2 regions of the Methylobacterium sp. E-041 genome follow, and region 1 is predicted to be linked to the other one. Evidence: riboswitches for the same ligand, from Rfam matches in the RefSeq annotation. Region 1 holds a riboswitch; the other holds the start of a gene.
The links. Region 1 has a riboswitch for thiamine pyrophosphate ahead of thiC (phosphomethylpyrimidine synthase ThiC). Riboswitches for the same ligand answer to the same signal wherever they lie in the genome.

Region 1 (3,402 bases):
TCGCCCCGGTACCCGACTGAGCGGGATCATCCTGAAGAATCAGGCAACGACGCGGATCGAATTTTAACGGTTCGCCCCGGCATGCGCCGCGTTCCCGGGGCCCGGTCGAGCGGATGCGAGGCCTTGGAAGCGATCCGCCCCCGCGCGCCTGTCGGCGGGCGGGGGCGGAGCGCTCGGTCATGCGTCCCAGTGTGGCGCCGTCACTCGGCGGCGTCGACGTAGAGCTTGCCGCCCTCGGCCAGGAACTCGCGCGACTTCTCCGCCATCCCGGCCTCGCGCTCGGCGCTGGTGAGGATCGGCGCTGTGTTGAGCACCTCGCCGGCGGCCTCCATCGCCAGCACCTCGGCGCGCAGGTCCTGCGTGATCTTCATCGAGCAGAACTTCGGCCCGCACATCGAGCAGAAATGCGCGACCTTGTGGGCGTCCTTGGGCAGGGTCTCGTCGTGGTAGGCGCGCGCCGTGTCCGGGTCGAGGCCGAGGTTGAACTGGTCCTCCCACCGGAAGTCGAAGCGGGCCTTCGACAGGGCGTCGTCGCGCAGCTGCGCCGCCGGGTGGCCCTTGGCCAGATCCGCGGCGTGGGCGGCGATCTTGTAGGTGATGACGCCGGTCTTCACGTCGTCGCGGTTGGGCAGCCCGAGATGCTCCTTGGGCGTGACGTAGCAGAGCATCGCGCAGCCGAACCAGCCGATCATCGCCGCGCCGATGCCGGAGGTGATGTGGTCGTAGCCCGGCGCGATGTCGGTGGTCAGCGGGCCGAGGGTGTAGAACGGCGCCTCGCCGCACTCGGCGAGCTGCTTCTCCATGTTGACCTTGACCTTGTGCATCGGCACGTGGCCCGGCCCCTCGATCATCGTCTGGCAGCCCTTGTTCCAGGCGATCTTGGTCAGCTCGCCCAGCGTCTCGAGCTCGGCGAACTGCGCCGCGTCGTTCGCGTCGGCGATCGAGCCGGGGCGGAGGCCGTCGCCGAGCGAGAACGAGACGTCGTAGGCGCGGCAGATGTCGCAGATCTCCTCGAAGCGCTCGTAGAGGAACGATTCGCGGTGCCCGGCCAAGCACCAGCGCGCCATGATCGAGCCGCCGCGCGACACGATGCCGGTGACGCGCCGCGCGGTGAGCGGCACGTGGGCGAGGCGGACGCCGGCATGGATCGTGAAGTAGTCGATGCCCTGCTCGGCCTGCTCGATGAGCGTGTCCTTGAACACCTCCCAGTCGAGCTTGAGCGGATCGCCGCCGACCTTCTCGAGCGCCTGGTAGATCGGCACCGTGCCGATCGGCACCGGCGAGTTGCGAATGATCCACGAGCGGATGTTGTGGATGTTGCGGCCGGTCGACAGGTCCATCACCGTGTCGGCGCCCCAGCGGATCGACCAGACCAGCTTCTCCACCTCTTCCGCCGCCGACGAGGTGACGGCCGAGTTGCCGATGTTGGCGTTGATCTTCACCAGGAAGTTCCGGCCGATCGCCATCGGCTCCAGCTCGGTGTGGTTGATGTTGGCCGGGATGATCGCCCGGCCGCGGGCGACCTCGTCGCGCACGAACTCGGGCGTGATGAACGGCGGCACCGAGGCGCCGAAGCTCTCGCCATCGGCGAGCGCCGCGTGCGCCCGGTCGAGCATCTGCTCGCGGCACAGGTTCTCGCGGTGGGCGACGTAGATCATCTCCTCGGTGACGATCCCGGCGCGGGCGAACTCGTACTGCGTCACCATCTGGCCCGGGCCGGCCTTGCGGATCGTCCGCTCGGCGGGGCAGGGGGCCACCAGCTTGTCGGCCGGCACGAAGCCGTTGTCCTCGGGCTTCACGATGCGCGGCTGCACGGCGGCGTAGTCGCGCTTGGCGATCCACGGGTCGCGCAGGGTCGGCAGGCCCTTGGCGAGGTCGATGCGGGCGTCGGTCTCGGTGTAGGGGCCGGACGGGTCGTAGACCCGCACCGCCGGCTCGTTCGGGTCGGTCAGCACGATCTCGCGGAACGGCACCCGGATGTCCTCCCGGCCGGCCACGCTCGCGTAGACCTTGCGCGAGCCGGTCACCGGACCCGTGGTCACGGTCTCGGGACTTCCCTTGACGTCTTTGGACAGGACGGGCGCGTTCATCGAGTGGGTCTCCCGGCTTTGGGGCGACCCGGCACGCGTCGATGGAGATGCGATGAAGCGGCAGACGCCGGGATCGGCGCCGCAGGTTCCCGTCCCTCCGCCGGTACGAGCCGGATCAGGTTCAAGGGTCAGGACGTCGCGTCCACTCTCAGCCCCCGGTTGCGGGGCCCCCCTCGGAATGGTTCGAATCTCCGCGTGCCGCCGGACTTTGTCAATGCGCGCGACAGACCATGCCGGGACGGACGGCTGCCGGCGTCGCCGCGGAACGGTTAGGGTCCGCCCGCGAGACCCGGCGGAGACCCATGCGCATCCTGCTCGTCCTAGCGGCCGCCGCCATCGTCTTCGGCGGCCCCATCGCCGCGCTGGCCGTCTTCCAGCGCAACCTGCTCTACCCGGGCGCCTTCATCGCCGGCCCGCGCGCACGCCTGCCGGTGCCGCCGGGCACCGAAGCGATCTCGCTCGTCACCGCCGACGACGAGCGCCTGCATGCCCTGTGGCGGGCGCCGCGCCCCGGCTGCGGCGTCGTGGTCAGCTTCCACGGCAACGGCTCGCGCCCCGAGCCCGCGGCCGCGCGCTTCGCCGCCGCGCCCTGGTCCGGCGCCGGATGGGGCGTGCTGGCGATCGCCTATCGCGGCTATCCCGGATCGACCGGCACGCCGACGGAGGAGGGGCTGATCGCCGACGGGCTCGCGGCCGTCGCCGAGGCCGCGCGGCGGGCGCCCGGCGCTCCGATCCTGCTGCACGGTCATTCCCTCGGCGCCGCGGTCGCGGTCGCCGTGGCGGAGCGGGTGCCGCATCTCGGGCTCTACCTCGAGGCGCCGTTCGATTCGCTGCCCGGCATCGTGCGCCTCGCCTTCCCCTACGCGCCGACCACTCTGCTGCGCGATACCTGGCGCTCCGATGCGCGCATCGCGCGGGCCGGCGGGCCGGTGCTGATCGTCCACGGCACGGCGGACGGCGTCGTGCCGGTGAAGCTCGGGCGCCGCCTCGCCACCGCGGCGGGCGCGAGCGCCCGCTTCGAGGCGGTCGCCGGCGACCACGTCTCGGTGCTCGGAACCCGCGATCGCCTGGCCGAAACCCTGTTCGGCGACCGCGTCCGGCCGGGCTGCCCGGCGCTCGCCGCAGCGACGCCTTGACGCCGCGCCGCGGTTTTCCCGCAATCCCATATCGCCGGTCGGACCCGATGCGAACGGAGGCGAGGCGGTGGGGCGACGCGAGCGGCGCTGGCGCGAGGACGATCCCGAGACGCAGGCGCGCAGCCCCGAGCCGGTGATCTGCCCGCTCTGCGAGCGCCCGATCCCGCCCCGCGCCC
Region 2 (3,402 bases), on a different contig from region 1:
CGCACGGCGAAGCCTCCGAGCGCGCCTACGCGGCGAGCCCGTTCCGCAAGGTGCACGAGGACGGCGAATGGCTGATCCTCGACCTCGCCGAGACGCCGGACGACGCCTACTCGGTGATCCCCGACCTGAGGGCCGCCGGCTACCGCCACTACATCGTGGTGCCGCTGTTCTTCACCAACGGCACGCATAACGGCATCACCTTCGCCACCCGCGACCCGGACGGATTCCGCGACGAGGACGTGGCGATCCTGCGCTTCATCATGCCGGCCCTGGCCGCGGTGATGGAGATGCGGATCGTCACCAAGCAGCTCGACACGGTGCTGCGCATCTACGTCGGCGACGAGCCGCACCGCGCCATCCTGTCGGGCGATATCCGCCGCGGGCAGGTGAAGCGCATCCGCTCGGCGATCCTGTTCGCCGACATGCGCGACTACACCCGCATCTCGGCGAACATGACGCCGGAAGAGGCGGTCGACCTGCTCAACATCTTCTTCGACTGTCTCGTGCCGCCGATCGAGCGGGAGGGCGGCGAGGTGCTGAAGTATCTCGGCGACGGCCTGCTCGCCATCTTCCGCGAGCCGGGTGACGACCTCGGCGGCGCCGCCAAGGGGGCGCTGACGGCGGCACAAAGTGCGCTCGCGGCGCTGGAGGAGGCCAACACCCTCCACCAATTCACAGTGCCGATGATGGCCGGCATCGCGCTCCATCACGGCGAGGCGGCCTACGGCAACGTCGGCTCGGGCACGCGCCTCGACTTCACGGTCATCGGCCGCGACGTGAACATGGCGAGCCGCATCGCCCGGCTCAACAAGACGCTCGGCGAGCCGCTGCTGATGTCGAAGCCCTTCGTCGACTTCCTGTGGGGCGATCCGGTGCCGCTCGGCGAGCACGTGCTCGACGGGTTCGCCGAGCCGATGATGGTCTATCGTCCGCGCCCGAAGCCGCACCGCGGCCAGGGCTGAGGCGGGCCTCAGCCCCGCAGCGTCATCGTCCCGCCGGCGATGCTGAAGTCGCGCACGCGCTTCAGGAACGACATGCCGAGGAGGTTCGTGCCGAGGCGTCCGCTCGGGACGATCACGGCCTCGACGTCGCGCACGGTGACGGGCCCGATCCGGATCGTGCCGATCCGCACCGGTGCGACGCGGATCGTCCCGTTGGCGGTCATCACCGGGCGCGTGAAGTCCCGCGGCCCGACGACGATGCCGAGGCGGGCGGCATCCTCTTCCGCAAAGCTGCACGTCGTGGCCCCGGTGTCCACCATCATGCGCAGCGATCGCCCGTCGACCAGCGCGTCAGCGAGGAAGTGGCCGTTGCGGTCGGCGCCGAGCGCGATCGCCGTCGGCGCGGACGCAACCAGTTGCACCGTCGGCACCGGTGGGGCCGCGGCCTTGCGGCTGGTCAGGCGGTTGCCGATGCCTCCGAGCACCCCCGCGACGAGGCCGGCCGCGAGGCAGAGCATCAGGATCGTCCGCATCGCCTACCTTCGCCCCCGCCGATCGAGGACGCATAGACGAGCACGACGCCGGTGAACGATGCGTGGCGGCGTGCCCACCGCCGGACGGAACCGCGCGGCCATCTGCCGACAGGGTTTCCGGTCCGTCTCGGCGCGACGACGAATCGCGCGCATCCGCAGGAGGGGATCGGCCCGCGGGGTTGACCGAGGCGACCGGCGGGACCACATCTGCGGTGTTCCAGGGAGATCCCCGGCAAGGGGCTGAGAAACCGCTGGCAGGCTCGTGAGGGCCCGCGGCGCGGAAATCCTTCGAACCTGATCCGGTTCACACCGGCGTAGGGATTGGACCGTGGGCGCCGTCTTCGACGACGGGGTGCCCCAGCTTCTCAGATGAAGCGTCAGGCCCGGTCTCTGCGACAGCACGCGGAGGATCACTTGGGTCGTCATTCGGGTCGTCACGCAGCATCACCGATCGGGACGCGCCGGACGAGCGGCGGCGCCCGGCCAACCGTCCCGCTGCCGGCGCGTGCCGACGTCGCGATCGTCGGCGGCGGCCTGATCGGACTGTCGATCGCCTGGCGGCTGGCGCAGGCCGGGCGGTCCGTCGTCGTGGTCGAGCGGGAGACCATCGGCTCCGGCGCGAGCCTCGCCGCCACGGGCATGCTGGCGCCGGCGGCCGAGCACGAGCCCGGCTCCGACCCGCTGCTGCCGCTGGCGCTTGATTCGCTCCGGCGCTGGCCGGGGTTTCGCGCCGAGCTCGAAGCGGCGTCCGGCCTCGACATCGACTACCGCGAGGACGGGACGCTGGTGCTGGCCATCGGGCGCGACGAGGTCGAGCGCCTGCGCTTCCGCTTCGACCTGCAGCGCCGCTCGGGCGTCGCCGCCGAGTGGATCGCGGGTGCCGACGTGCGTCGCCGCGAGCCGGCCCTCCGCCCCTCGGTCACCGCGGGCGTGCTCTGCCCGCTCGATCATCAGGTCGACCCGAGCCGGGTGATGGCGGCGCTCGTCGAGGCGTGCCGTGCCGCCGGCGTGGCGCTCGTCGAGAACAGCCCGGTCGTCGCCCTCGAACGCACGGGCGGCCGCGTCGCGGGCCTGCGCACCGCCGACGGCGTGGTCGTGGCCGAGACCGTGGTGCTCGCCGCCGGCGCCTGGAGCGGCGAGGGCGGCCTGCTGCCGCAAAGCCTCGCCCTGCCCGTGCGCCCGCTGAAGGGACAGTCGCTGGCGCTGAAGACCACGGCCCGCACCGGCACGCTCTCCCACATGGTCTGGACCGAGCAGGTCCACATGGCGCCGAAGAGCGACGGCCACATCGTCGTCGGCGCGACGGTCGAGGATTGCGGCTTCCGCCCCGGCGTCACCGCCGGCGGGCTCTATGCCCTGCTCGAAGGCGCGCGCCGGGTGCTGCCCGGCATTGAGGAGATGGAGGTCGAGGCCGTCTGGAGCGGGTTCCGCCCGACCTCGGACGACGACGCGCCGATCCTCGGTGAGATCGCCCCCGGCCTGGTGGTCGCCACCGGCCACCATCGCAACGGCTACCTGCTCGCCCCGGTGACCGCCGACGCGATCGCCGCCCTCGTCACGACGGGCGCGATGCCGGCGGTCGCGCAGGACTTCTCGCTGGCGCGGTTCGCGCCGGGCGCCGAGCTGAGGGCGTCGGCATGAAGCTGACGGTGAACGGACAGGCTCGCGAGATCGAGGCCGCCGACGTCGCCGCCCTGTTCGCGCAGGCGGCGGAGGAGACCGGCAGCACCGATCCGCAGGGCGTCGCCATCGCGCTCAACGGCCGCGTCGTCCGCCGCCGCGACTGGGACACCACACCGATCTCCGAGGGCGACCGCATCGAGATCATACGCGCCATGCAGGGAGGCTAGAGGATGGTCGACACGCTCACACCCCTCCGACCGGAGGCCGACGACCCCTTCGTGATCGCCGGCGTCACGCTGGGCTCG

Region 2: it holds a riboswitch for thiamine pyrophosphate, as region 1 does, so the genes downstream of both, thiO (glycine oxidase ThiO) here and thiC (phosphomethylpyrimidine synthase ThiC) in region 1, are expected to answer to the same signal.

Annotation. Positions count from the first base shown of each region.
Region 1 is NZ_JAKSYQ010000181.1:149,303-152,704, reverse strand. Features, by position in the region: gene thiC (phosphomethylpyrimidine synthase ThiC) at 201-2,090, opposite strand; TPP riboswitch at 2,166-2,274, opposite strand; gene MKK70_RS17715 (alpha/beta hydrolase) at 2,393-3,226, shown strand; gene MKK70_RS17710 (HNH endonuclease) at 3,294-3,402, shown strand, end outside.
Region 2 is NZ_JAKSYQ010000228.1:248,447-251,848, forward strand. Features, by position in the region: gene MKK70_RS21755 (adenylate/guanylate cyclase domain-containing protein) at 1-962, shown strand, start outside; gene MKK70_RS21760 (TIGR02281 family clan AA aspartic protease) at 971-1,474, opposite strand; TPP riboswitch at 1,685-1,813, shown strand; gene thiO (glycine oxidase ThiO) at 1,889-3,115, shown strand; gene thiS (sulfur carrier protein ThiS) at 3,112-3,324, shown strand; gene MKK70_RS21775 (thiazole synthase) at 3,328-3,402, shown strand, end outside.